Regions from separate parts of the Shewanella sp. 10N.286.52.C2 genome, predicted to be linked through region 2. Evidence: predicted binding sites of a transcription regulator. Region 2 holds the regulator's gene; the other holds the start of a gene.
What was found. The regulator LexA, encoded in region 2, represses DNA repair genes until DNA is damaged. The targets are predictions, from matches to a motif close to TACTGTATNNNNATACAGTA.

Region 1: the regulator LexA is predicted to act here: its motif matches at 2,386-2,405, upstream of recA (recombinase RecA).

The regions. Positions count from the first base shown of each region.
Region 1 is NZ_MCTV01000068.1:134,999-150,408, reverse strand. Features, by position in the region: gene alaS (alanine--tRNA ligase) at 1-826, opposite strand, end outside; gene recA (recombinase RecA) at 1,237-2,301, opposite strand; gene mutS (DNA mismatch repair protein MutS) at 2,724-5,303, shown strand; gene rpoS (RNA polymerase sigma factor RpoS) at 6,069-7,049, opposite strand; gene BCU94_RS18405 (peptidoglycan DD-metalloendopeptidase family protein) at 7,126-8,028, opposite strand; gene BCU94_RS18400 (protein-L-isoaspartate(D-aspartate) O-methyltransferase) at 8,073-8,708, opposite strand; gene surE (5'/3'-nucleotidase SurE) at 8,705-9,454, opposite strand; gene truD (tRNA pseudouridine(13) synthase TruD) at 9,458-10,576, opposite strand; gene ispF (2-C-methyl-D-erythritol 2,4-cyclodiphosphate synthase) at 10,671-11,150, opposite strand; gene ispD (2-C-methyl-D-erythritol 4-phosphate cytidylyltransferase) at 11,165-11,881, opposite strand; gene ftsB (cell division protein FtsB) at 11,888-12,190, opposite strand; gene eno (phosphopyruvate hydratase) at 12,281-13,582, opposite strand; gene BCU94_RS18365 (CTP synthase) at 13,835-15,410, opposite strand, start outside.
Region 2 is NZ_MCTV01000088.1:7,861-23,270, reverse strand. Features, by position in the region: gene BCU94_RS19480 (DUF1145 domain-containing protein) at 1-193, shown strand, start outside; gene BCU94_RS19475 (NapC/NirT family cytochrome c) at 288-851, opposite strand; gene BCU94_RS19470 (hypothetical protein) at 1,360-1,830, shown strand; gene BCU94_RS19465 (efflux RND transporter periplasmic adaptor subunit) at 1,956-3,698, shown strand; gene BCU94_RS19460 (CusA/CzcA family heavy metal efflux RND transporter) at 3,710-6,841, shown strand; gene BCU94_RS19455 (hypothetical protein) at 6,925-7,191, opposite strand; gene BCU94_RS19450 (VOC family protein) at 7,233-8,030, opposite strand; gene mtr (tryptophan permease) at 8,398-9,642, opposite strand; gene plsB (glycerol-3-phosphate 1-O-acyltransferase PlsB) at 9,654-12,074, opposite strand; gene lexA (transcriptional repressor LexA) at 12,453-13,070, shown strand; gene BCU94_RS19430 (SulA-like leucine-rich domain-containing protein) at 13,067-13,573, shown strand; gene coxB (cytochrome c oxidase subunit II) at 14,004-15,410, shown strand, end outside.

The DNA of each region.
Region 1 (15,410 bases), on a different contig from region 2:
TTTCTAAATCTTGGACACCAATGATTTCAGCCGTTTTAGCAATAAGCTGTTTGAAAATATCGATTTCATAGTTTGAATGTACGCCTTGCATAATCGCAGCAATACGCTCAATACCCATACCAGTATCAACAGAAGGTTTTGGTAATGGCTTCATTTCGCCGTCAGCTTGACGGTTATATTGCATGAATACGATATTCCAGATTTCAATGAAACGATCGCCATCTTCTTCTGGAGTACCAGGGCGACCGCCCCAGATATGCTCGCCATGATCATAAAATATTTCAGAACATGGGCCACAAGGACCTGTGTCACCCATTTGCCAGAAGTTATCAGACGCATAAGGTGCACCTTTATTATCACCAATGCGGATAATATTTTCAGGGGCGACACCAATTTTGTTAGTCCAGATATCAAACGCTTCATCATCAGTTTCATAGATGGTGACGCATAAACGCTCGGTTGGAAGCTTTAATGTTTCAGTTAAAAAGCGCCATGCATAGCTAATGGCTTCTTCTTTGAAGTAATCACCAAAACTGAAGTTACCTAACATTTCAAAGAAGGTATGGTGACGAGCGGTGTAACCTACATTATCAAGGTCGTTATGTTTACCACCAGCACGTACACAGCGTTGCGATGTTGTCGCTCGGGTATAGCTACGCTTTTCTTGACCTAAAAAACAGTCTTTAAACTGATTCATACCGGCATTGGTGAATAGTAAAGTTGGGTCATTGTGAGGTACTAAAGAGCTACTATCGACAACTTGATGTTCGTTGTGACGAAAAAACTCTAGGAAAGCACTTCTTAGTTCTGCGGTAGTTTGAAACATGAAATCGCCCTAAAATGGATAAATCGTATTTATCAGGAAGCTGTTAGTCAGCGCTAAATTGCCAACATTATATACTTAAACAAACTATAGGTGCGACATTCTAGGGCAATAGATTGGCTATTTTAGGCTGGAATTTAACGATTTTGATCATCGAATATTTGATTGATTGTGCAATATAGCCATATTTATGGGTAATCAAAAAATTACCGCAACTAAAACAGCTAACAAAACGGCTAACAAGAGTGGCTATAAAGCTAATTGATAGGCGCTGTTAAGCTTCATTAGCGTAACTGCAAAATATAGCCTCTGACAGATATGAGTTACATACTGAGCAAAATTGGATAAAAAAAGCGGCGAGCATATAGCTCACCGCGATTTAATAATTCTAACTACTAATACCTAGCAAAGGCTTAAAACACTTCACCGGTTTCTAAATCGATGTTTTCATCGGGTTTAGCAGGGGCGGCATCTTTTTCTTTATCTTTACTAAGCAATAATTCACGTAATGCAGTTTCGATCTCTTCAGCCGCAGCAGGGTTTTCAATTAGGTACTTACCGGCATTTGCACGGCCTTGACCAATCTTGCCGCCTTTGTAGCTATACCAAGCACCAGCTTTTTCAACAAGCTTATGCGCCACACCTAAATCAACTAGCTCACCAGTACGGTTAATACCCTTACCGTACAAGATTTGGAATTCAGCTTGCCTAAATGGCGCTGCAATTTTGTTTTTAACCACTTTAACTCGGGTTTCGTTACCAACCACCTGATCGCCATCTTTGATTGCACCTGTACGGCGAATATCCAAACGCACTGAGGCGTAAAACTTAAGTGCATTACCACCTGTTGTAGTTTCTGGGTTACCGAACATCACACCAATTTTCATACGAATTTGGTTAATGAAAATCAATAGCGTGTTTGATTGCTTAAGGTTACCAGCAAGTTTACGCATTGCTTGGCTCATCATACGAGCAGCAAGGCCCATGTGTGAGTCACCAATTTCACCTTCAATTTCAGCTTTTGGTGTTAATGCCGCCACTGAATCGACAATGATCACATCAACGGCGCCAGAACGAGTTAAGGCATCACAAATCTCTAGTGCTTGTTCACCCGTATCTGGTTGCGAACAAAGTAGGTTATCAATATCAACACCAAGGTTTTTAGCATAGATAGGATCAAGAGCATGCTCAGCATCGATAAACGCACAGGTTTTACCTTGACGCTGTGCTGCTGCAATCACTTCTAAGGTTAAGGTTGTTTTACCTGATGACTCAGGACCGTAGATTTCTACGATTCGCCCCATAGGTAAACCACCAGCACCCAAGGCAACATCCAATGAAAGTGAGCCAGTAGAAATGGTTTCAACATCCATTGTGCGGTCTGCGCCCAACTTCATGATTGAACCTTTACCAAATTGCTTCTCAATTTGACCTAACACGGCATTCAGTGCTTTCTCTTTATTTGGATCTGCTTTCATTGTGATTATCCCTCTAAGCGAACTCATCTCATTGGCGAGATTGATAACGAATAAATTTGTCTGTTTCTTAATATGAGCTCAGTATACTGTATAATCATACAGTATCAATAGTTACTCAAAAAAAAATTGCAAAACCACTAATAAACAAGGTTTTTCAATATCAATATCAATACCTTATAAGTAAAAATATAATTAAACCTTCTACACCACTGTATATAAAGACTACTGTATACAGTGGTTTCAATATGTTAACCATCTGACAAATAAGCCAATAGTTATACTCTTTCAACTCGATAATAGCAGTTCAGAACCGCGCTAAATGAGTAACTCTATTGGGATTCAAATCAATTATTGCTAAGATGAGCGCCGATTAGTATTGGTCTTTTTTCCGATCCCCAAGCCATATTTAGAGCAACAAATTAATGACAGCAATTGAAAATCCAAATTTAGAAAAGCACACTCCGATGATGCGCCAATATTTGACGCTTAAAGCGCAGCATCCCGATATGTTGTTGTTTTATCGTATGGGAGATTTTTATGAATTATTTTATGAAGATGCCAAACTTGCTTCTGAATTTTTAGGAATTTCGTTGACCGCTAGAGGCAAAAGTGGTGGTAATGCCATCCCTATGGCAGGTATTCCCTACCACTCTGTTGAAGGCTATTTGGCTAAATTAGTCCAAATTGGTCAATCAGCAGCTATTTGTGAACAAATTGGCGATCCTGCTACAAGTAAAGGTCCGGTTGAGCGCAAAGTTGTCCGTATAGTAACGCCTGGCACCTTAACTGATGAAGCCTTACTGCAAGAGCGTCAAGACAATCTGTTAGCTGCGGTTTATCAAGGTAAAAATGGTTTCGGCTACTCAACTTTAGATGTGTCATCAGGGCGTTTCGTGGTAGTCGAATTAGAAAACGCTGAGACATTAGAAGCTGAATTACAACGCACCAGCCCTGCAGAGCTACTTTACAGCGAAGACTTAGTCGATGTGCATTTAATTGAAAACATTAAAGGTATTCGTCGCCGCCCAGAATGGGAATTTGATTACGATACCAGCATACAGCTATTGCTGGAGCAATTTGGCACGAAAGATTTACATGGCTTTGGCATTACAGATGCTCGCTTATCACTGCAAGCTGCTGGCTGCTTAATGCAATATGTCAAAGACACCCAAAAGACAGCTTTGCCGCACATCAATAGCATTACCCTTTTTAATCAAGCTGATACTATCATTTTAGATGCTGCGACCAGACGCAACCTTGAATTAACTTTGAACCTGTCGGGCCAGCGTGACAATACACTTGCTTGGGTGCTAGATAAGACGGCAACACCTATGGGCAGTCGAATGCTGCAACGCTGGATCCACCAACCATTAAGAAACCAGCAGCATATTCATCAGCGCCAACAAGCGGTTGCCGAGCTAATTGATAGCGGTTTGTATGCCGACTTACACCAACAACTGAAAGCTTTAGGTGATATCGAGCGCATTATGGCAAGGCTTGCCATAAGAAGTGCACGACCACGTGATTTTGCCCGTTTACGCCAAGCATTAGAATTGCTGCCTGAAATCCAGCAAACCTTAAGCCATTGTCAGCAAGATGAACTGAAGACTCTGGCGCGAAAACTGGGAGAATTCCCTGAGCAGCAACAGCTTTTAGCCTCAGCGATTGTTGATAATCCACCCATGCTTATTCGTGATGGTGGAGTCATTAAAACTGGCTATAACGCCGAGCTTGATGAGTGGCGCGGTTTAAGTGAAGGCGCTAATGACTATTTAGTGCAAATGGAGCTGCGAGAAAAAGAGCAAACAGGCATTAATTCCCTTAAAGTCGGCTATAACCGTGTGCACGGTTATTATATTGAAGTCAGCCGCCTACAATCTGATCAAGTGCCGTTAAGCTATCAACGCCGTCAAACCTTAAAAAATACTGAACGTTATATCACCCCAGAACTTAAAGAGTACGAAGAAAAAGTACTTTCAAGTCAGGGCAAGGCGTTGGCCATTGAGAAAAAACTATGGGAAGAACTGTTTGATTTATTACTACCGAAACTACATGAGTTACAGCTATTTGCTCAGTCCGCAGCAGAGTTGGATGTATTAAGTAATTTCGCCGAACGAGCTGAAACCCTTGGCTATAATTGCCCGCAAATCACTCACGAGATTGGTATTCATATTGAAGCTGGTCGCCATCCGGTAGTAGAGCTAGTCAGCCAAAGTCCATTCATTGCCAACCCGGTGCAATTAGCACCTTCAAGAAGAATGCTAGTGGTTACTGGCCCTAATATGGGCGGTAAATCGACTTACATGCGCCAAGTGGCATTAATCACCTTAATGGCACATATCGGCAGCTTTGTTCCGGCACAAAAAGCAGTGATAGGTCCAATAGATAGAATATTTACCCGTATTGGTGCTTCCGATGATTTAGCATCAGGGCGCTCAACCTTCATGGTAGAAATGACTGAAACCGCCAATATTTTACATAACGCAACGGCCAAAAGTTTAGTGTTAATGGATGAAATTGGCCGCGGCACCTCAACCTATGATGGTTTATCTTTAGCCTGGTCAGCGGCAGAATACTTAGCCGAAAAAGTGGCGGCATTAACGCTATTTGCCACCCATTACTTTGAACTGACTCAATTGCCGGAACAGATCCCATCAGCAGCGAATGTGCACTTAGATGCTATCGAACATGGTGACACTATTGCCTTTATGCATGCAGTGCAAGATGGCGCGGCAAGTAAGAGCTATGGTTTACAGGTGGCCTCTTTAGCGGGTGTTCCAGCCCATGTGATCAAAGCGGCTAAACAAAAACTGCATATGCTAGAAAGTAGAGATTTGGCCAATAGCCAGCAAATGCCAATTCAAGAAGCATTAAATTTATCTATCCCTGAAGCTGAAGCGAATGCTGCGACTGAAAAACTCAGTCAAATCAATCCTGATGATTACAGCCCTAAACAAGCACTTGATATGCTTTATGAACTAAAAAGGCTATCAAACTTGTAAGTGATGAGCGCAATTGTGCTCAGTGTAACATCTGAATGGGCTGTTTATCACAGCCCATTCACTACAATAATTACTCCCCTTAACTAACACTTAGAACCTAAAGTCAATCCTGATGATTACTGCTCTAAACAAGCACTTGATATGCTTTATGAACTAAAAAGGCTATCAAACTTGTAAATGATGAGCGCAATTGTGCTCAGTGTAAAATCTGAATGGGCTATTTAAAACGGCCCATTCATTACAATAATTAGTCCCCTTAACTAACACTTAGAACCTAAAGTCAATCCTGATGATTACTGCTCTAAACAAGCAATTGATATGCTTTATGAACTAAAAAGGCTATCAAACTTGTAAATGATGAGCGCAATTGTGCTCAGTGTAAAATCTGAATGGGCTGTTTATCACGGCCCATTCATTACAATAATTAGTCCCCTTAACTAACACTTAGAACCTAAAATCAATCCTGATGATTACTGCTCTAAACAAGCAATTGATATGCTTTATGGACTAAAAAGGCTATCAAACTTGTAAATGATGAGCGCAATTGTGCTCAGTGTAAAATCTGAATGGGCTGTTTATCACGGCCCATTCATTACAATTATAATGATTAAGTACTCATAACTAATACTTAGAACCTAGCTTCATTAACTATCATAATGCTCAGGCTCTATAAAAGTGAGTAAAAAAAAGCCAACAAAAAAGGACAACTCGTGTCCTCAAAGGTAAATAACCCTAAGCGTAAATTAATCGCTTAAAAGGTTGGCGTTAATTTCTAAATAACGCTTCGACTGATAGGCCTTGTGCCCCTAATACATCTTTCAAACGCTTTAACGCTTCGACTTGAATTTGACGCACACGTTCCCGTGTTAAGCCAATTTCAGCCCCTACGTTTTCTAACGTCGATGGTTCATAACCTAATAAACCAAAACGTCGTGCTAATACTTCTCTTTGCTTAGTATTTAGCTCATTTAACCAACCGACAATTGAATTAGATAAGTCTTCATCCTGTACTTTATAATCTGGTCCAACTGAATCATCATCTGCAATAACATCTAACAATGCTTTATCGTTATCCCCGCCTAGTGGGGTATCTACAGAGGTGATTTTTTCGTTTAGTTTTAGCATTCGACTGACATCGCTAGTAGAGACATCTAATTTGTCTGCGATTTCTTCTGCCGTCGGCTCATGATCAAGTTTTTGCGCAAGCTGTCTTGCCGTTCGCAAGTATACATTAAGCTCTTTAACCACATGAATAGGCAAACGAATGGTCCGAGTTTGATTCATGATCGCTCTTTCGATGGTTTGTCTAATCCACCAAGTCGCGTAGGTTGAAAAACGAAACCCTCTTTCCGGATCAAACTTTTCGACTGCTCGAATAAGCCCTAGATTACCTTCTTCGATAAGATCCAGTAATGCTAATCCTCGGTTGTTATACCTTCTGGCAATTTTTACGACCAATCTTAGATTACTTTCTATCATGCGGTTACGAGACTTCTCGCAGCCTTTGAGTGCTTTACGTGAAAAGAAGACTTCTTCTTCTGCACTAAGCAAAGGGGAAAAACCGATCTCACCTAAATATAGTTGAGTGGCGTCAAGATTCTTCTGAAGATCATCTTGAACTTGTTGGTCAATGTCGGATTGCTGTGCTGGCTTGGCATTTTTTGCCTCCTTCAGCGCAATCTCTTGTGGTTGTTTAGCTAAATCCATAAGCTCTTCTGCTACCGCAGTATTTTGTTTCTGGCTCATATGGTGCTCTCCCAAACCGGATAAAAATTAAGTTATTTTCGTGCGCGTATCCTCCGTTTTAATGTGAACTAAACAGTTAACGTTTAGGTAAATAATTTAATGGGTTTACTGACTTACCATGGAGACGAATTTCAAAATGCAACATCACCTGATTAGTCCCTGTACTACCCATTTTCGCAACTGTCTGTCCAGCATTTACATATTGCTTTTCTTTGACCAATATTGCATCTGCATGAGCATAAGCACTTAAATAATCATCATTGTGTTTAATAATGACCAAATTGCCATAGCCCCGAAGTGCATTACCTGCATAAACAACTCTTCCATCAGCTGCAGCCTTGATAATATCGCCTCTGGAACCAGCGATTTTTATGCCTTGATTGCCCTGCTGAGTACTAGAGAAATAACCTACAATCTTACCTTTTGTCGGCCAGTTCCACTGACTTACTTTATCTGGCAAGGTTGAAACAGATTTTTTCGCTATTTGAACCGTTTTGTCTTGGGTAGTTTTTACAGAATACGCAGGCTTAGCTTTGTGATCAAGCTCTTTTTTTGTACTATTTTGATTTGTCGTTGTCGCTGGCTTTTTTTGTGCTGAAGTTTGTTTTGCAACCGTTTTATTAGCAGGCTTTGACTTGGTGTTCGCTACAGCGACCGGTTTTGGTGCAGGCTTGGCTGCAGGCTTAGTGCGCTGTGGCTTGGTGAGTTTTAATGTTTGTCCTGGATAGATGGTATAAGGTGCTTTTAAGCCATTATATTGAGCGATTTTATTAAAATCTTGCCCAGCGCCCCATGAAATTGAGTAAAGAGTATCACCGCGTTTTACCTTGTAACTGCCAGAGGTAATAGAGCCTTTATTAAATTTTTGACCAGCATTACTCGAAATACTCATAACGGGTGCAGGGTTGTGAGCTTGAAAGCTACACCCTGAAATAAACAGCAGTAAAATTGTAACCCAAGGCCAATTACGACACTTCAACATTGTCTCCATCATACTTTTGAAATATCGCCCTTGCATCACTGTTAAGCTAAGTCGCCATTGATTAACGGTACAAACTTAACCGCTTCGATAATTTGTGATTGAAACTCATTTTGTTTACGAGTGATTTTTAATAACTGCTGCGAGTCTTCGCCAACAGGGATCACTAGCACGCCGTCTTCAGCCAGTTGCGCCAATAATGCTTCAGGTACCGATGCTGCAGCTGCTGTTACCATAATGGCATCAAATGGGCCTTTATTGGTCCAACCTTTCCAACCGTCACCATATTTAAAAGACACATTATGTAAATCTAAGCGCTTTAAACGTTGTCTCGCTTGAATTTGTAGCGCCTTGATCCGCTCAATTGTGCAAAGCTGAGGTACCAGTTGCGCTAAAATCGCTGCCTGGTAACCTGAACCAGTACCAATTTCAAGCACTCTAGCAGGGTTATGTTGTAGTAATAACTCCGTCATTCTAGCGACAATATAAGGCTGAGAGATAGTTTGGCCTTGCCCAATAGGTAAAGCGGTATTCTCGTAAGCTTTATGGGCTAATGCCCCATCGAGAAATAACTCCCTTGGGGTATTTGATACCGCCTGCAACACAGTGTGATTACGGATCCCTGCTTCATGCAGTTTTTTGGCTAAATTAAGGGCAACAGTTGAAGCTACCTGGCTCATAGTTTATTAATCCAGTTTTCTAAGTCAGCAAGCTGATCATACGCAGTTAAGTCGACCGTTAGCGGAGTAATTGAAACATAACCTTGTTCAACTGTACCAAAGTCTGTATCAGCGCTAGCATCTTGTTCTTTGCCCGGAGGCCCAAGCCAATATATATCTCTTCCTGCAGGATCTTGAGTTTTGATCATGCCTTCAGCTTTATGTCTTGAGCCTAAGCGAGTAATTCTCATGCCTTTGATTTGTTCTAGCGGTAAATCGGGCACATTTACATTTAATATTTGATCGTTATTAATAGGATGCTCAAGTAAACCTTGCACTATTTTAGCGGCATAGATTGCTGCACTATCGTAATGACGTAATTCTTTGCCCACTAATGATACCGCTATCGCAGGTAGGCCTAAAAAGCGTCCTTCCATTGCTGCGGCTACCGTACCTGAGTACAGGGTATCATCACCCATATTCGCCCCAGCATTAATGCCTGACACCACAATATCAGGCTCTACTGGACATAATTCTCTAATGGCTAAATGGACACAATCTGACGGTGTGCCATTGACAGCAATAGCGCCATTTTCTAAGTTATTAATTCTTAATGGATTAGTCAAGGTCAAAGAATTACTGGCTGCTGAACAATTCCTATCAGGCGCCACGACTAACACATTAGCAATTTTGGTTAACTCTGCCGCTAGGGCTTTGATCCCTGGAGCTGTAACGCCGTCATCATTGCTGACCAATATGTTAATCATCACTTAACCTTCTAGAGTGCTTTTAGTTGCGTCATTTGTAACGCTATTTGCAAATTGCTGCGCTTGCTCTTGCTGCTGCATTGCCACCATTTGTTGTCGCTGCACTTCTTGAACATCTTGATAATCCAGTAGCTCACGCAATACTGAGGTCGCATAGCTACCTGCTGGTAAAATAAACTCGATGACTAACACATCATCATTTTCAAACCGGTATTTTAGCGCTTGAGGCTTTAATAATAATGGTCGACGTTCTTGCTCTAAACCCGCTTGCTCAAGCCCGGTTAAATCGGTGCTTAACTCAGCTAATGCAGCTTGTTCAACTACTGATGCAAGCCCTTGAGTGGGGAGTTCGCCTCTGCCCCACAATGGCGCAGACAATTGAATGTCATTGTCAGCTAAACGCTTCATTGTGGCCTCATCCCATGTCTGCGCGACAAAAAAACTTTTACTGCCCGCTAACATGACACAATCACCATTAATAGGCGCAATACCATTTTTACTTAAACGGTACGACACAGCAGTGTTAAACACATTAGAGCGCACTGCAGATAAATACATGCTGCGTTTTTTTCTATCTTTAACTTTTTTACCCGCGAGCATTTGCTGGCCGAAAACTAAGTTTTTACCTTTATGGCCAAAACGCTGCTCTCCAAAATAGTTAGGTACGCCTATTTCAGCCACTTTTAAAATCCGTTGCTCAAGCACTGCTTTATCGGACACATTTCGTAAAATCAGTTCAAACCGATTACCCAGCAGTGCGCCAATACGCAGTTTTTTACTATGGCGTTGGCTTGATAAGATGGTTAAGTGCTCATCAGACAGCGATTGCCAATCAGGGGTTTCTTTCCCTGGAATACGCACCCCAAACCATTGCTCTGTCACAGCGTTTCGGTCTTTTTGGCCTGCGTATGTCACTTCTTTTTGATGCACTTTGGCAAACTTAGCTAAAATTTCTGCCACTTGCGTGGTATTTAAGCCATCTTTACGAACATGGATCATATGATGCTCGCCTTCGCCAGTTGGGCTAAAAGGCAGCATTTCTTTAACGATAAAGTCACTGTTTACTGTGCGTAGATCTGCAGTGCAATCAGGCTTACCAAATAAATAAAATAACGGAGTCATGTTTCTTCTCAAATGAGCTAATGATGTAATTGCAGCTATTGAGTGCAATTAGCTTACGTGACGTTAATAGACGTAATATCGTCGTTTATCAGTGTTAATCTCGCACCATAAGGACGACCGACTCAACTGCGATGCCTTCTTTGCGGCCTGTAAAGCCCAGTTTTTCGGTGGTGGTGGCTTTCACATTAATATTATCGATATGGGTACATAGGTCTTCAGCCAGACATTGTCTAATGGCTTCAATGTGTGGCAACATTTTTGGCGCTTGCGCAATAACAGTGACATCAAGGTTACCTATATTAAATTGTTTAGCTTGTGCCAATGAAACACAATGGCGCAATAATACTCTGCTATCAGCACCTTCAAACTCGGCATCGGTATCAGGGAAATGTTTACCTATATCACCTAAAGCCATGGCACCAAGTATGGCGTCACTTACTGCATGCAACACTACATCACCATCAGAGTGAGCAATTAAACCTGTTTCGTATGGCACAGTAACACCACCAAGGATCAGCGGTTTATCGCTACCAAATTTATGTACATCAAAACCATGACCAATGCGTATATTCAACATAATAATAACCGTTATTTTTGAGAATTTATGTGAGATAAAAACAGCGCTGCTAACTGCAAGTCATCAGGGTGAGTAACTTTAATATTGTCTGCGCGGCCAGTGACTAAACCAGGGGTAACACCAGCCCACTCCATGGCGCTAGCTTCATCGGTAATTTGCACGCCTTGTTTAAGTGCATCACTTAAATGTTGCTGCAAGCTTTTGCAGGGAAACAGTTGCGGCGTTAATGCATGCCAAAGATGGTCACGTGATACTGTTTCACTAATTAGATTAGTTGAGTTAGCACAGCGCTTCATGGTGTCTCGCACCGGCATGGCTAGAATCGCGCCTTGTGGGCAGTCAACTCTAGCATTAAGTAATTTATCGATATCGCTGTGGGTTAAGCAAGGTCTCGCGGCATCATGGACTAATGCCCAATTAGACTCCATGGTTTCTTTGTCAATCGACACTAAAGCACGCAATACAGAATCTGCACGTTCTTGACCGCCTATAACCGTGCTCACTTTAGGGTGGTTTGCTTGAGATAAAGTCGCAAAAAAGGTGTCTTCAGGGTGCAGCGCTACGATAACTTGCTTGATTCTTTTATGAGTAATCAAGCTATCTAAGGTGTGGGCTAAGATGCTTTGCTCACCTAGAGCTAAATATTGTTTAGGAATAGTCGCTCCCATCCTTGCACCAATACCGGCAGCAGGGACAATCGCGATAACAGATTGATTCTCAACGTTCATAGGATGTTATTGACCAAAAATAGCATTGTTTCGAGGGTTGTTGCCAACGACGCGATAAAAAGTTTCACCTTCTTTTACCATGCCTAACTCATTTCGAGCACGTTCTTCAATCGCTTCTGTGCCGCGTTTTAAATCGATGATTTCCGCTTTTAAAATTTGATTTCTAGCGATGAGTTTATCGTTACTGGCTTGTTGGCTGGCAATCTGTTTTTTCAGATTCATATATTGGGATAAATTATTTTCGCCCAGCCATAATCGATACTGTAATAAACCGACTAAGATCAAAAGTAATAGTAATAGGCTTTTCATAGGTATAATGTGGCGAAATTAATGATTAATCCCACTATAGTACAACAAAAAAGGCCACCTAGTGGTGGCCTTTTTTTAGCTCAAGGAAAATTAACCTTGGCCTTTGACTTCTTTAAGACCGTTATACGGTGCTTTTGAGCCTAATGCTTCTTCGATACGCAGCAGTTGGTTGTACTTAGCAACGCGATCAGAGCGGCTTAATGAACCGGTTTTGATTTGGCCAGCAGCAGTACCTACAGCAAGATCTGCAATAGTTGCATCTTCAGTTTCACCTGAGCGATGAGAGATAACCACGGTGAAACCCGCATCTTTAGCCATTTTGATTGCTGCTAACGTTTCAGTTAACGAACCAATTTGGTTAAATTTGATTAGGATTGAGTTAGCAATACCGTTGTCGATACCACGCTTAAGGATCTTAGTGTTAGTTACGAATAAATCGTCACCTACTAATTGAATTTTATCACCTAGAAGCTTAGTTTGGTGTGCGAAACCATCCCAGTCAGACTCGTCAAGACCGTCTTCGATAGATACGATTGGGTACTGTTCAGTCAAATCTTTAAGGAAGTAGTTAAACTCTTCAGAGGTGAATTTCTTGCCTTCACCTTTAAGATCGTAGATGTTGGCTTCTTTATCAAAGAACTCAGATGCAGCACAATCCATCGCTAAAGTAATGTCTTTACCTAGCTCGTAACCTGCGTTTGCAACAGCCACTTTGATTGCAGCAAGTGCAGCTTCGTTAGACTCAAGGTTTGGCGCGAAACCACCTTCATCACCAACAGCAGTCGAGTGGCCACCAGCTTTAAGAACTTTAGCAAGGCTATGGAATACTTCAGCGCCCATACGAAGGCCTTCACGGAAGTTAGCTGCGCCAACAGGCTGGATCATGAATTCTTGAATGTCTACTGAGTTATCAGCGTGCTCACCACCATTGATGATGTTCATCATTGGAAGAGGCATAGAGTAAACACCAGAAGTACCGTTTAGATCAGCAATGTGAGCGTATAAAGGTACTTTCTTAGAAACAGCAGCCGCTTTAGCAGCAGCAAGAGAAACAGCTAGGATAGCGTTTGCGCCAAACTTAGCTTTGTTTTCTGTGCCATCTAAGTCAATCATGATTTGATCAAGCTCAGCTTGTGCTAGTGCATCTTTACCCTTTAACGCTTCAGCGATTGGGCCATTTACAGCTTCAACAGCTTTAAGAACACCTTTACCTAAGTAACGTGCTTTGTCGCCATCACGTAATTCAAGTGCTTCACGAGAACCTGTTGATGCACCCGATGGTGCAGCAGCCATACCGATAGAACCGTCAGCAAGGTGAACCTCAGCTTCTACCGTTGGGTTACCGCGTGAATCCATGATTTCACGACCAATGACGTTAATAATGTTAGCCATAATTCCCTCAATATATGTAAGTTAAATATTAAAATAGAAAATCAATACCAATAAACACCGACAATTTATTAATAATTGCGCAATTATTGGTATTTCACTTTCAGTTTGGTAATAAAAGGTCAACTGAAGCCATAGCATAGACCGATTATCGTTAAGCGGCAACTACCTAGGTCACATCTATTAATTAGCAGATAAAAAATTGACCAGATAAAAAAAAGCCACTGATATGATTATCAGTGGCTTTATTTTTAATTACTCAGCTTCACCTTTTTGATGAATCGCAGCAGCAGCAACAAAACCTTCAAATAATGGATGACCATCACGAGGTGTTGAAGTGAATTCAGGGTGGAATTGACCTGCTACAAACCAAGGGTGATTAGGAAGCTCAATCATTTCCACTAATTTGCGATCTGATGACAAACCACTAAATACCAGGCCAGCTTTTTCTAAGCGCTCAACATAGTTGTTGTTCACTTCAAAACGGTGACGATGACGTTCAACACAAGTAGTAGAGTTATATGCTGCAGCGGCTTTAGAACCTTCAGCTAAATGACATAACTGTGCGCCTAAACGCATAGTGCCACCTAAATCTGACGCTTCATGACGCAGCTCAACATTACCTTCTTCATTGATCCATTCTGTGATCAGACCAATGACTGGATGTTCTGTTTCTGGTTTAAACTCAGTTGAATGAGCCCCTTCAAGTTTAGCAACGTGTCGAGCAAACTCGATCAATGCCACTTGCATACCTAAACAAATACCAAAGTATGGAATGTTATTTTCACGGGCATATTGCGCCGCAAAGATTTTACCTTCAACACCACGCTCACCGAAGCCACCAGGAACCAAAATACCGTCTAAACCTTCTAGTACTTCAGCGCCTTTAGCTTCTACTGTTTGTGAATCAACATACTGAATATTCACTGTTAGGCGGTTTTTAAGGCCTGCATGCTTAAGTGCTTCATTCACAGACTTATAAGCATCTGGTAGTTCGATGTATTTACCCACCATACCAATGGTAATTTCACCATTTGGATTAGCTTCTTGATAAATAACATTTTCCCACTCAGACAAATCAGCATCATTACAATCGATACCAAAACGTTTAACCACTAACTCATCAAGACCTTGAGAGCGCAATAACGCTGGGATCTTATAAATACTGTCGACATCTTTTAATGAGATAACGGCTTTTTCTTCTACATTACAAAATAGCGAGATTTTCGCTTTTTCATTAGCAGGAATAGCACGGTCGCCACGACAAACTAATACGTCTGGCGCGATACCAATTGAACGCAATTCTTTAACAGAGTGTTGTGTTGGCTTAGTTTTAATTTCACCTGCAGCACCTAAGAACGGCACTAAGGTTAAATGCATGAATAATGTGCGATCACGTCCTAGCTCAGCACCTAATTGACGAATTGACTCTAAGAAAGGCAATGACTCGATATCGCCTACTGTGCCGCCAATTTCTACGATAGCAACATCGTGACCTTCGCCGCCTTCAAGTACTTTTTCTTTAATTGCATTAGTGATGTGCGGGATCACCTGAATGGTGGCACCTAAATAATCACCACGACGCTCTTTACGTAGCACTTGCTCGTAGATACGACCGGTAGTGAAGTTATTACGACGGTTCATCTTGGTTCGAATGAAACGCTCGTAATGACCTAAGTCTAAATCGGTTTCAGCACCATCTTCAGTAACGAATACTTCACCATGCTGAGTCGGGCTCATGGTGCCAGGGTCAACGTTAATGTATGGGTCAAGTTTCATGATGGTTACATTGAGGCCACGCGCCTCTAAAATTGCTGCTAATGAAGCTGCT
Region 2 (15,410 bases):
AGTCAGCATAGTGTTGAATATCTTATTTTTTATCACTGTAATAATGCATTTTTTCCAATTACTTATTTTCAACACCATGTTTAGCAGCTTACTTAAGTTATCTGTCGTTGATTATCTTAAAGTGTATTTTTTTGGTGTTTTCGGTTTACTTGAGTACCGACAAAAAGTACTAGAGCTTGATAAAGCCGAGTAGTCGTTAGATTTAATTGAAATGCAAGCATAAAAAAACCTCGCCTAGGCGAGGTTTTTTCTTAATCAGGTCATCACTCCTGATTATGAATCGTCACTTACTTTTTAGGGTAAGGGTGAGCAACACCTTTATGACAATCTACACAAGTCTTTCTCTTGTCGCCTTCTTGCTTAGCATTACGCTCATGCATTCTTACAGCCATTTTCTTCATAGTCTCAGGCTGGTTTTCATAGATGCGCGTATGACAATGTTGACAGTTAGCAGAATCTGTTGCTTGGAAATACTTAAGTGCGATATCTGCTTGTTCTTTACGGTTCTCATCTAACCAAGCTTGAGTGTTGAAACCATCAATAGTTACGAAACCGTATAAATCTTTAGATACGATAATCTTTTTAACCAAGTAATCAACTGGGCCATGTGGAAGGTGACAATCTTGACACTGAACAGTCACACCAGCGCTACCGCCGCCATGTGCTGAAGCTAGTACTTCATCTTTCAATGAGTGATTGCTATGACAACTCATACAGAATTCATCTGAACTTGTTGCATGTAAAGTTTGTTGAGTGGCGAAATAGCCCACTACACCCAAAATAATACCCACTACAATCAGTGCGATAATAGAATATTTTGCGCTCGGTTTAAATAGTGCACGCCAGTTCATCGGACATCTCCAGTTAACAGTTTTATAATTTATAATTTTTAAACTCTAAAATATAAATTTTAAGTTCTAAAAATAGTAAATCTATTCTAGGTTGTTTTGCCCATAAAAAAACGAATTAAGAACATGTTTTAATTAATAAGTTACCAGTATATGCTCAAAATGAGATCAAGATCTAACTATTGAGGCTCAATGATAATTAATTTGACTCCTTTAAACTTAATACAGCTATAGCAAAATCGCAAAGTAGCCTTCACAAAAATGACAATTAACCTACCTTTGCAATATACTGTAAAAAAATCAGGTTTATTGCGCTATAGAATCATTATAGCCTCTGCCACTAGTTAGTTTGAGCGAGTATAAATATTCTGAAGCTGTTTATTGCTGCGGGTATTGTTTCGGGTTATATTAAGCCAGATCATCAGCAACTTAATTTAGCTTTGATTCTTGATTTATCACTAGATTATTGCGCTATTTAATTGTTATTGATGGCTACACACTTTGGAAAAGCATGAGCACTAAGTTAACGCACCAAATAATCGTTTTTATCACCCTCTTTGCCATTTTAGGCCAAGGGTTGATAACTAATGGTTACGCTATGGTCGCTAACCCTCTCATGCGCTCATCAGCAGAGATGTTAATGCCTAACGACAAAACATCCCAAGCAAATCTGAAGCAACACAGCAGTGCCGATACCCCTAATTGTCATTCATCTATGACTGAACAAGCCCCGCAAAAAACGACTCATTGTTGTGACGATGGCTCAATGCTCCAATCGAAAAAAGCTGATCAAAGCTGTTGTGACAGCAAAAATGGCTGCGCTATCGATTGTGGTCACTGCATTACTATCTCGATGACAGGGCATTTGCTCACATTTGATATCCTTCTCGCAAAAGCAGTCAACAGCAAGGCTGATGCCACTGCAGTGCCACACTTTTTCTTCCATAAAACCCTTCCAGAATTTCGACCTCCGATTAGTTAAATTACTGACAGAATATTTTTAGCCTAGCACTGTCCTCTGTGCCATAGCTAAACACCTATACTTGCTAGTATTTACAGTTTTTATAAACGGTTCGCTTTATTTGCCAGCCGTATTTTGAGGTTATGATGAAACACGCTATTTTATTGATCACCATTGCGGGTTTTCTAGCTGGGTTATGCACTAATCCAGTCGCTGCTCAACAAGCAGCAACACATAGTCATATTTCGACTGACCAGCATCAGCATGATGCAGAAAAAACCAGCTATTCATGCCCGATGCACCCTGAAGTTATTAGTCATAAATCCGGTGATACTTGTCCTAAATGCAATATGTTCTTAGAAGAAGTTAGCCCTGAGGCTGCCATAGACCATAGCGCTGAAACGACCTATTTCTGCCCAATGCACCCTGAGGTCACCAGCCATAAATCAGGCGATACTTGTCCTAAGTGCAATATGTTCTTAGAAGAAGTTAGCACTGAAGCTGCCATAGACCATAGCGCCGAAACGACCTATATCTGCCCGATGCACCCTGAAGTTAGCAGCCACAAACAAGGTGACCGCTGCCCTAAGTGCAATATGTTGTTAGTGGTTAAAGAAGAAGAGGAAGAAGTCGACCATAGCCAACATCAGCATGCACAAGATGAACAGATAGAAAACCTAGCAGTGCAACCCACACAGAGTGCTGCAGATAAAGTGTTTAATACTGTTAAACCAAGCCTATTACCCTCGGATGCAGAGCCAAGCATTAAATATGTCTGCCCAATGCACCCGCATATTGTTTCTGACACCCAAGGCACTTGCCCTATTTGTGGTATGAATTTAGAAAAAGTCACCATGGGCGCTGCGACAGAAGAAATCGTGGTGGGTGTATCTGGCGGCATGCAGCAAGCTTTAGGCATGCGCACTCAACAAGTTGAAAGAGATACCCTATGGCGCCTGGTTAAAACCATCGGCACCGTTGAGTATAACGAAGACAGCATTACCCATGTTCATGCTCGAGTGACTGGTTGGGTGGAAAAACTGCATATTAATAATGTTGGCCAAAAAATAAAAAAAGGTCAGCTCATGTATGAGCTTTATTCACCTGAACTTATTAATGCTCAAGATGACTACTTACAAGCGCTTGATTATTTGGAGCAAGACAATCAACGTGGCGGTGTGCTCGAGCGTAAAGCCCGCCAACGTTTAGCGCTTTTAGGGGTGTCATCAAAAATTATTCAACAATTAGAAACCAGCGGCGAAACTGTTTTTAGAGTGCCTTTTTATGCCCCGCAAGATGGGGTTGTCAGCCAAATGGACATTCGTGATGGCATGTATATCCAACCCGGTAATGCCTTAATAGAATTAGTCGACTTATCCACGGTTTGGGTCATTGCCGATGTGTTTGAAAATGAACAAAGCTGGCTAGAAAAAGGCCGTCCTGCAGAAGTCACAGCATCGGCCCAAGGCTTATTTGATCTTGAATCTGACATTGATTATATCTATCCAGAACTCGACCCTGTCACTCGCGCCATGCGTGTCAGAGTAAAATTAGCCAATCCAAATGCAAGCCTACGACCAGGAACCTTAGTCGATGTGTCTTTATTTGGCGGCCCTAAACGCAACATTATTACTATTCCCACAGAAGCACTGATATTAACCGGCCGTGAAAATCGAGTAGTAGTTCAGCGTCACGATAGCGGATTTACTTCGGTACCTGTAAAAGTCGGCATCATTGCGCAAGGAAAAGCAGAGATCATTGAAGGCATCAATGAAGGCGACCATGTGGTGGTTTCAGGGCAGTTCCTGCTTGATTCAGAAGCCAGTATTCAAGGTAGCTTGTTACGTTTAAGCGGCGCAGATAAAGCGCCTGCAGCCCATAACCACTAAGGAGCACTCTCATGCTAGAGAAAATAATCAGTGCTTCGATAAAGCAACGTGCGATGGTGTTATTACTCACCTTAGTGGTTGCAGTGATCGGTTATCAAGCCATGCGCACCACCCCATTGGATGCCCTGCCGGACTTATCTGATGTGCAAGTGATTGTTAAGACCTCATATCCAGGTCAAGCACCGCAGTTAGTCGAAGATCAAATTACTTATCCATTATCCACAGCGATGCTGGCTGTACCTGGGGCGAAAACCGTACGTGGGTTTTCGATGTTTGGCGACTCATTCGTCTATATCATTTTCGAAGATAATACCGATATCTACTGGGCTCGGTCACGAGTTTTAGAATACCTATCGCAAACCCAAGATCAGCTTCCAGAGGGCGTTAGCCCCACTTTAGGGCCTGATGCTTCTGGTGTCGGTTGGGTATTTCAATACGCCTTAGTCGATAGACAAGGTAATCACGATTTAGCCCAGCTGCGTTCATTGCAAGACTGGTTTTTAAAACTGGAATTACAAAGTGTCGAAGGCGTATCTGAAATTGCTACGATTGGCGGCATGGAGCAATCTTATCAAATCGTGGTCGACCCACATAAACTCGCCCTTTATCAAATCGATTTGATGACGGTTAAAAATGCGCTAGCAAGCTCTAATAGCTCTGTCGGTGGCTCGGTTATTGAAATGGCCGAAGCCGAGTACATGATTACTTCATCGGGTTATCGACAAAACATTGAAGATTTTGCCGAAATTCCTTTAGGGGTGTTATCTGATGCTGGCACACCAGTATTAATGAAAGATGTGGCGCAGCTGCGAACAGGCCCTGCTGCCCGCCGTGGTATTGCTGAACTTGATGGTAAAGGTGAAGTCGTTGGCGGCATTGTGGTTATGCGCTATGGCGAGAATGCCCTTGAAACCATTAATAATGTTAAACAAAAGATTAAGCAAATTGAAAGCGGTTTACCTGAAGGGGTTGAATTAGTTATCACTTACGATCGCTCAGAACTTATCCTCAATTCTGTGGATAATCTGATGCACAAAGTGATGGAAGAGATGCTGGTCGTTGGCCTAGTTTGCTTACTATTTCTATTACATGCTCGCTCAACACTGGTTGCCATAATCACCCTGCCATTATCTATATTAAGCAGTTTCATTATCATGCATTTTATGGGGGTTAATGCCAACATCATGAGCTTAGGAGGTATTGCCATTGCCATAGGCGCCGTTGTCGATGCCGCCATTGTCATGGTAGAAAACGCCCATAAACATTTAGAGCGATATCGGGCTGAGCACGGTAAACCACCCGAAGGTGAAGCCCACTGGCAACTAATTAAAGAGGCCTCTGTTGAAGTAGGGCCTGCGCTATTCTTTAGCCTGCTAATCATCACCTTAAGCTTTATTCCTGTATTTGCACTGGAAGCTCAAGAAGGCCGTTTATTCCACCCACTGGCGTTTACTAAAACCTTTGCTATGGCGTCTTCTGCAATACTGGCCATCACCTTGATCCCAGTATTAATGGGTTATTTTGTGCGCGGTAATATCCCTGATGAACGCAAAAACCCCATCAGTCGATTTTTGATTGCCATATACCAGCCATTACTCAAACTGGTATTAAAATTTCCTAAATTCACCATCTTATTAGCGCTGGTCATTTTAGCCAGTGCTTACTATCCGATGACAAAGATGGGCTCTGAGTTTATGCCAGAACTCGCTGAAGGTGATTTACTTTATATGCCTACAACCCTGCCAAGTGTCAGTGCAGGTAAAGCCGCTGAAATTTTACAGCAAACCGATAGATTGATTAAAACGGTACCAGAGGTCAAAAGAGTATTTGGTAAAGTGGGCCGCGCGATGACCGCTACCGATCCTGCACCATTAACCATGCTTGAAACCACCATCATGCTTAAACCACATGCCCAATGGCGTGAAGGCGTGACCTTAGAATCTATTATTGCTGAATTACAGAGAACGGTGAAAGTGCCCGGCATGACTAACGCATGGGTGCAGCCGATAAAAACCCGTATCGATATGCTGTCCACCGGGGTTAGAACACCTGTCGGCATTAAAATATCGGGTTCAGATGTGGCCGAACTGGAAAAAATTGGCGCTGAAATCGAAGCGGTAATGAGCCAAGTGCCAGGCACAACATCAGCATTTGCGCAGCGAAGTAGTGGTGGACGTTATATCTATATTGAGCCGAAACTAAAAAATGCAGCTCGATATGGTATGACCCTAAGTGACATCCAAGATGTGGTGCAAATCGCCATCGGCGGTATGAATATAGGGGAATCAATTCAAGGTCAAGAACGTTACCCAATTAACATTCGTTATCCACGAGAGTTACGTGACAGCATCGAAAAGCTCAGAGATTTACCGGTATTAACCAAAACCGGTAAATACCTGCCATTAAGCGTCTTAGCCGACATCACCATCAGTGATGGACCGCCCATGCTTGCCAGTGAAAATGGCCGTTTAATCTCATGGGTGTTTGTCGATATTAAAGATATTTCTATCGGCGAATATATCGAGCAAGCGCAAATAGCCTTAGGCCAGCAAATCACTTTGCCAGCACGTTATAGCTACAGCTTTGCGGGTCAATATGAATATATGCAGCGTGTTGAAGCCAAGATGGAGTTAGTCATTCCACTAATGCTGGCAGTTATTTTTATATTACTGATGCTGACCTTTAACTCGTTTGCTCAAGCTTCAGTAATTATGCTGAGTTTACCCTTTGCCTTAGTAGGCAGTGCCTGGTTTTTATATTTGCTGAACTTCAACTTTTCGGTTGCGGTATCTGTGGGGATGATTGCCCTTGCGGGTGTCGCCGCTGAATTTGGCGTGGTGATGCAGGTGTATCTCAACAACAGTATAAAAGACCGAAAACATCATGACACTCTCAATAGCAAAGATGATTTACGCCAAGCATTGATTGAAGGTGCTGTAATGCGGATTCGCCCCAAAGCGATGACAGTTGCGACCATATTTTTTGGCTTACTGCCGATAATGTGGGGCACAGGAACCGGTAACGAAGTGATGCAGAAAATTGCCGCACCTATGGTTGGTGGCATGGTCACTGCGCCGCTGCTATCGCTGTTTGTTATTCCAGCCATTTATTTACTAATCTATGGTCGTAAACTCAGTAACTAGGTTTACAAAGTCACTCATAAACTCTAAAAAAGGCGCTTAAGGCGCCTTTTTATCTATAAAGCCACAAGCTGAATATAAGCTTGTTAGCTTGGTTCACTGAGTACGCCTTGCTTTTCTCGTGCCAGTTGCATCATCCTTAAAAGACCCCAAACCATAATACAACCTCCGACTCCAACCATAGCAAACAGCAGTATTGGCTTCGCCAGCATCGGATAAGCCGCTGTATCAAAACCTGCAAACAAGCCATATAAACCCGCCGCCATTAATAACGTGCCAGGAAAATCAATGACTGCCACCATGGTCATTTTCTTTTGAATTACCGCGAGTTTTTCGTCCTTTGTGAGTGTCATAAGTCTTCCTTGATTAGATTTACAGTTTAACTTTCAAGCAATTATTCTACTTCAGACGCTACCTCGGTCAATGCAATAATTGAAAAAGTGCCGCCTTGGGGATCATCAATCACCGCAAAACGACCCACATCCGGAATATCCGTAGGCGGGACACAAATTCGCCCGCCTAGAGCTTCGGCATCTTGAGCCATAGCATCACAATCTTGCACACTAAAATACAGCATCCAATGGGGCGGGGTATCACCCCACTCGGACGTCATTTGCATCATACCGCCAATGGCTTGCTTATCCACCAGCCATTGCACGTAATCAGCTATGCCCATTGAAGACATATCAAGGCTGTTAGTCTCAAAGCCAAGCGCTTGGGTATAAAAATCGGTTGATGTGGCCAGATCGCGGCACATATATTCAACCCAGCACAAAGTATTGGGCTCAAATGAGCGCTTAATGCCGATATGGTTAATGGCCTGCCAGATTGAAAATCGTGCGCCATCAGGATCTTGGCACACAGCTATAATCCCTGAATCACCAACAGAGTGAGGGCCTGCAATAATTTGTCCACCCGCAAGCCTAATGGCTTTAATTGTCGCCTCAACATCATCAACGGCAAAATAAAGCTGCCAATGGGTTGGCAAACTCTCCATCTCTTTGGGCATTTGATACATAGCCGCAATGTCATCACCCGCTAACTGCAACATAGTGTAATGACCCTCAGGCATGGGCATATCATCAGCCTGCCACTGAAATAGGCTTTGGTAGAATGCTTTCGCGGCATACCAATCATGACTGGCAAGTTCGACCCAACAAGGTTGCCCTTGTTTATAGTGTGACACCTTCATACACCTCACCCTGCTGTTGATAATGACTTATAAGAATAAAGGTTTAAGCTGAACCTAAATGACAACACTCTTTAAGTTAAGACACTTTTAAAGCTAAAGTCGAGTTGGCAATAATGGTTGGTTATTCGTATAAAAAATGACATTTAAATAATAAATACAACTTAAAATCATAGCCTTATATAGACAACAATATCAGCAAGCCATGGCTAGTCACTATCGGTCACAAGTCGTAAATTACACACACCTTTAGTCAAAATGCTAACAGTCACATCCTTACTTGCTAGAAAACGCCCATAAAAAAGCCCTTTTCAAAGGGCTTTTTGGAGGTCATTTCGGTGTTTAAACACCACTTTATCTAGCTAAAGTATTATTTATAAACTGGCAGTAACTCAGCCATCGCCAACAAATGACATGCGCCGGTGATGACACCGAATGCAATAATCACCACAATCAATGGCGTACCACCTGGGACTCTAAAGCTCTTCTCATCAGGGAACATTTTGCGCGATTTGTATGCCATCATGGCTGGCACTATCGCCGCCCAAATGGTCGCCGCTAATGCCGCAAAGCCAATGGCAATCAAGAAACCATTAGGGAATAACAAACCTAATACTGTCGGCGGAATAAAGGTGATCGCAGCTGTTTTAATGCGGCCATTATTGCTTTCTTCAAAGCCAAATAAGTCAGCTAGATAATCAAACAAGCCTAAGGTCACCCCTAAGAATGATGACGCCACAGCAAGATTAGCAAACAAGGTCAACATGGTATTAAGCCATTTACTCGCCATCACATCTGACAGAGCGCCCACTAACACACCCATATTGCCGCCCTGGGCAATAATGTCGCTGAACTGACTACGGGGAATGTTGCCCATGGTTGCCACTAACCAGCAGCTATAAATCACTAAGGCGATAAACGTACCAATAAAGATGGCTTTTAAAATCACTTTAGGTTGTTTGCCGTAATACTTAACTAGGCTTGGCACATTGCCGTGGTAACCAAAACTGGCCAGCCCAAAAGGTAGCGCCGCTAAAATATAAGGCGAGAAACTCGCCTCACCATCTGGCATTAATAATTTTGCGCTATCAATATCAATCAGCAGATTTCCGATGGCGAGAAAAAAGGTAATTAACATCCCGCCAATCATAATGGTGGTAATGCGATCAACCGCTTTGGTACTGATGATCACCACTGCAGCAAGTACGACGGCAAACACTAACCCTGCGATCGGTTGAGGTAAGTTAATCCCCATCCCCGCAAGGGTGTGATTAACAATCGAGCCACCACCACTGATGTAAGCATAGGTCAGGATGTACAACACAAAAGCAATAGATAACCCGTTAATAATCCGCCAAAACTGGCCTAAGGTTACCTTAGTTAAGGTGTCAAAACTGTCACCGGGTTTAAAATGCAAATTGGTTTCAAGTAGCATCAGACCTGACACCAGCATACAAAACCAAATACCAATTAACATGACTAATGAATAGCCAAACCACATGCCTGCACTGACCACAGGCAAAGAAAACATACCAGCACCGACTGTGGTACCGGCGATGATCATAGCACCGCCCAATAAGGATTTATTTTGCGGTTGAGATTGTGTCGAACTCATAAAATTAGTTATTACCCATGTTCCATTGTGACACTATCAACAATGGTTTTTCGAACAGATAAACGCAGCATACCATTGGCATGATCACGTATTCGGATGACTTCAAATTGATTATCGTTAGCGGATAAATACCCTAATTCTTTTAATTTCACACTCAAATTATTGTAGAGCTTTTTATCATAAAACTCAGGCGCAGTAATTCCATGTAAAGCACCTAAACGCTGAGCCAATAAATGGCTGGCGCTTTCTAAATCAGAACGCTCAATTTCTGGTTTGTAAGCCAGTAAATTAAAGATAATCGCGTAACGCTGTAGGGTCTCACTGACCGTGGCGGACAATAACATTAACTGAGTGACATTACTTTGATTGACTTCAAAGTGATCGCTACCGGAAATTAGCTTTTGTTCAACAAACAAATCAAGCACTTGATCCACATAGGCACTTAAATCTTCAATGCCCATAAACAGCTCAGCTTTCAATAATGGGTAAAAATCATTAACAATTTGCTGGATTTTTTCTCGGCTAAATTCTTCATATTGCACCAAGCAACTGGCGATTAATGAAGGCACTGCCATTAGATGAATTATGTTATTGCGATAATAGCTCATCGCAATCACTGAGCTATCTTCAATTGCGATAATTTCGCCGATGGCATCTGTGGTTGAGGTAAATTTATTCAGCGACAAACATTGCTCAACTAGGTCATGAGCTGAGCCCTCAGCCACCGACGCATACTCAGTATAAGGAACATCCTTTAAGATTTTCAGGTAGAGGTCTAGCTGGGTTTCAAGCTCACTGCGCTGCAGGGCGTTTTGCTCTGAAGCCAGCAGCGCCATACTTGCTAATGTCACCGAACTCGCTGCGGCGGCGCCATTGATGTTAGTCATCACTTTATTGGCCAATACATTTACTGCTGGCGTTAACCATGATGGCTTTTGATCCGGATCTTGAGCAATTTCTTCACGCCAATTTGGCGATTGTTGATTTAAAAATTGCTGCACATTGATTGGCTCGCCAAAGTTAACGTAACCTTGGCCAAAGTTGCCTAATTTACGCAGCGCACCAAAGACCTGCCACACTGATTCTTTTTGCTTTTTCTTACCGCTTAACTCTTTATGATAGGTGGACACTTCCATCACATGATCATAACCAAGATAAACTGGCACTAAGGTTACTGGGCGTTCAATGCCCCGCAGTACACAGTTAACTGTCATCGCTAACATGCCGGTCTTAGGCGCTAATAAACGACCGGTACGAGAACGACCACCTTCGGTGAAGTATTCAACCGAATAGCCTTTAGCAAATAACTGATCTAAATACTCACGAAACACTGCGGTATAAAGTTTATTACCGTTAAAGCTACGACGAATAAAGAAAGCACCACCACGGCGGAACATAGGGCCTGCTGGCCAAAAGTTTAAATTAATACCGGCGGCAATATGCGGCGGCACCATGCCTTGGTAATACAAAATATACGACAGCAGTAGGTAATCCATGTGGCTACGATGGCAAGGCACATAGACAATTTCATGACCATCATGATGCAGCTTACGCACTTTTTCAGCGCTTTTAATGCTAATACCGCTGTATAACTTATTCCACAACCAAGTAAGAAAGCGCTCAGCAATACGCACTAAGCTGTCTGAGTAATCCGCTGCAATTTCATCTAAATACTGAATCGCTTTTTCGCGGGCTTTGTCTTCAGGAATTTTTTTATTAAGCGCTTCTTCTTTTATCGCTTGAGCAATGGCATCAGACTTTAATAATGAGTTGAACATTGCCTGACGATTTGGCAGTTGTGGGCCTGTCATCACTTTACGTTGGCGTCTAAAGTGCACTCGCGCCACACGGATAAGTTTATGCGCAATACTGACATCAGTGCCGTGTTCATCAGCCATATAACGTAGCGACATAGCATTTGAGAATTGAATAAAGCTATGGCGACCTAAGAACAAAATCATCAACCATTTACGTAACCAGGTCGGGTTTTCACGCTCAAATACGGCTGCGGTCATGGTGTCATCTTCTTTACCAGGGATACGTCCCCAATACAGACTCACTGGCACCAATTGAATATCAAGTTGATCATTTTTTTTATGTAAGGCTAATAAGCTGGTGAAGTTATCAACAAATTTTTCGCCACTTAAACGCTTGCCAAATAGAGGCTTACGACCTTCAATACACACAATTCTAGGGGTATTTAAGCCATCAACGTCTAGTCGCTCATAAGGGCTCGGTAAGCCATATTTGGCGGTCACTTCATTTAATGCCGCAATATCACTGAGTGATTCTGTCTTCATCACATAGACCACTGGTTTATCTGGGTCTAAGTTCAGATCGGCAAAGGGATCTTCAGGCACAACAACCGTGTGCACCATCAGTTTTTGAATCCAACGTAATGATTTTGCTATGATTGAGTCAGGTTTTAACATGAGTGTTCGCATATTCAACATCAATTAATTGGCCATAGAATACCAGATAATGGTTCAGTTTCACTAACAAGGGTCTATACAGAGAATATTTGTTCAGTAAAAATAGCCATATCCGAATAACAACCAACCTATTTTCAATCAACACTACTGTATAAATATACTGTTTAAACAAACGATGTGAGAAATAGCCAATTTCATCGGTTTAAAAAGCTGACTTACCTTCATTAACTAAATAATTAAATTACAGATACTTAACCGTGCCCCCATATATAGCCAACAAGAATTAGATGATAATAGTTAAATTAATTTGGTTAATACTTGCGCGACCACCGATACTGTATATAATGACAGTCACTGTATAAAAAAACAGGAATCAATATGAGACCTTTAACGCCACGCCAAGCTGAAATATTAGAGCTAATTAAATGTAATATCGCCGAAACAGGTATGCCGCCAACTCGTGCAGAAATTGCAACTCGATTAGGCTTCAAAAGCGCCAATGCCGCTGAAGAACACTTAAAAGCACTGGCAAAAAAAGGCTGTATTGAAATTATTCCTGGTACCTCTCGCGGGATCCGCATGGTGCAGGTGGAGGAGGAAGTTGAAGCAGGCTTACCACTTATCGGCCAAGTTGCTGCAGGTGAACCTATCCTTGCTCAAGAGCATGTTGAACAGTATTTCCAAGTTGACCCAGAAATGTTTAAGCCCAATGCTAATTTCTTACTACGCGTTCGAGGCGACAGTATGAAAGACATTGGTATTTTAGAGGGCGACTTATTAGCAGTGCATAAAATGCAAACTGCCACCAATGGTCAAGTTGTAGTGGCACGTCTTGAAGACGATGTAACCGTGAAAAGATTTGAAAAGAAAGGCAATATTATTTATTTACATGCTGAAAATGCAGAATATGAGCCGATTAAAGTTGATTTAAGTTGCCAAAACCTAACGATTGAAGGGCTTGCTGTTGGCGTTATTCGTAATGGAGGTTGGTTATGAACACATTAATAGGCAATGCACCGCGTCACCCTGGATTATGGGTAGATATGGCATCTGATCCCTTACCCACTAAACAAGGGATTGAAACCAAGCGCACCCAAAACCAAGGCTTAACTGAATTGACTCAATTATGCAGTCAGTTAGCCATTTTAAGTCAGCAAGGCCGTTGGATTGTACTGATTAATCCGCCGCATATCGGTTATAAGCAAATTCTTGCTAATGCCAATGTTCGTATGGACAGAGTATTGTTAGTTCACACCAAAGATGAAGTCGAAACCCTGTGGGCGATGGAAAAAGCGCTCACTAACGGTACTTCAAGTGCAGTAATTACTTGGACACCACCATTAGATGCCCGCGACAATCGCCGCATTCAATTGGTTGCCAAAAATGCCTTAGCCCAAGGGATTATCATTGAAGATGTAAATACTCACTTACCTGAAGGCGACCCATTAACGCAAACTTTAGCAGTACCGACTCGGGTAAACCTTACCTCGTTTCACTAGTAAAATATGACTAAAAAAGCCCTTCACTACGCTGAGGGGCTTTTTTTTGCACTTTTTTCAGCAAATTAGATGATAAAGTGATCTTGATCAATATTTAATCTCCAAGTAATGTAGTTAACAAGGTAGTAACAATTTATCGTACTGCCGAGAATAAATGTCAAAAAGATACAAACGCTATTAAAAGATTGAGCTGGTACCGTGCGGTATAGAAAGCCTTGAATGTAAAGCGTCAAATATAATTGATAAGTTCAGTATTAGGTACAAGTGTGGCACCGTAACGTAATAACATAATTGAGTTTTCAAGCTCAAAGCCACCGTGTACTTTGAAATGATCAAACTTTTTCGGGTATGAAAAGTTTGCATAGAGCAGAGTATTACTGTGTGGCTTTTCTTTGTAATTGCAATTCGCAATTAGCAGAGGAGTAGTCTTGTGAAGCGATTGTTGTACGGATTAATGGTGGCGTTGCTTGCAACCCCACTCACAGCGGCAGAGATGCCCTTAAACATGACTCAAGGTGTAACAGAGATCAGTGGCCAGGTTTACGACCTGCATATGATTATTTTGTATATCTGTTGCGCCATTGGTGTCGTGGTCTTTGGGATCATGATTTATTCCATGATCTATCACAGAAAATCTAAGGGTGCAGTTGCAGCCGACTTTCATGACAGTACCAAGGTTGAAATAGCTTGGACAGTATTGCCATTTCTAATCCTAATTGGCATGGCAATCCCAGCAACAAAAACGCTGATTGCTATGGAAGATCCCAGCGATGCTGAACTGACAGTCAAAGTGACGGGCTCTCAATGGAAATGGCATTACAGCTATTTCAATGAAGATGTCGAGTTTTTCAGTTTATTATCTACCCCAGCAGACCAAATTACTGGCACCGCAGATAAAACCGACACCTATCTTTTAGAGGTCGATAAGCCGCTGGTTTTACCAATAAATCGTAAAGTACGTTTTTTAATGACCTCGGATGACGTTATCCACTCTTGGTGGGTACCAGCATTTGCCGTTAAAAAAGATGCAAATCCTGGTTTCATCAATGAAGCTTGGACTAAAATCGATAAAATAGGTACTTATCGAGGCCAATGTGCCGAACTATGCGGTAAAGATCATGGCTTTATGCCTATTGTTGTTGAAGCCGTCTCAGAAGCAGACTTTGACCAATGGCTAATCGACCAAAAGCAATTTGCTGCTGATGCTAAAGCCGCTGCACAAGCCTCACTGAGCCAAACCCTTAGCTATGACGAGTTAATGGCCCAAGGCGAACAAATCTACATGGGTCGCTGCGCGGCTTGCCACCAACCTAATGGTGCTGGTTTACCTGGCGTCTTCCCTTCCCTTATTGGCAGTCCAATGATTAAAGGCCCAGTGTCTGGCCATATCGATATTGTCGTTAATGGTAAGCCTGGCACTGCGATGCAAGCGTTTGCCAAGCAGCTAACGGCAACTGAAATTGCTGCAGTAGTCACTTATGAGCGTAATGCTTGGGGTAATGACTCTGGCGATACCGTGCAAGCGGCTGATGTGAGTGGCAATGGGACAAATTCTAGCGCTACACCAACCACTGCAGACGCTCCTAGTGCAGGCACTTCTACCGCAGACACGTCAACGCCTGTGACTTTACCAGCAAGCTTACCTACAGCTGAACAACTTGAAGACACTGCAACACAAGCTGTGACTGAAGCGGCAACACAAGCAGCAGAAGTTAAAGCTGTGGTATTGGATGACTTGACGATGGATGAGTTAATGACCATGGGCGAGCAAGTCTATATGACTAGCTGCGCTGCATGTCACCAAGCTGCTGGTACTGGCTTACCTGGCGCGTTCCCT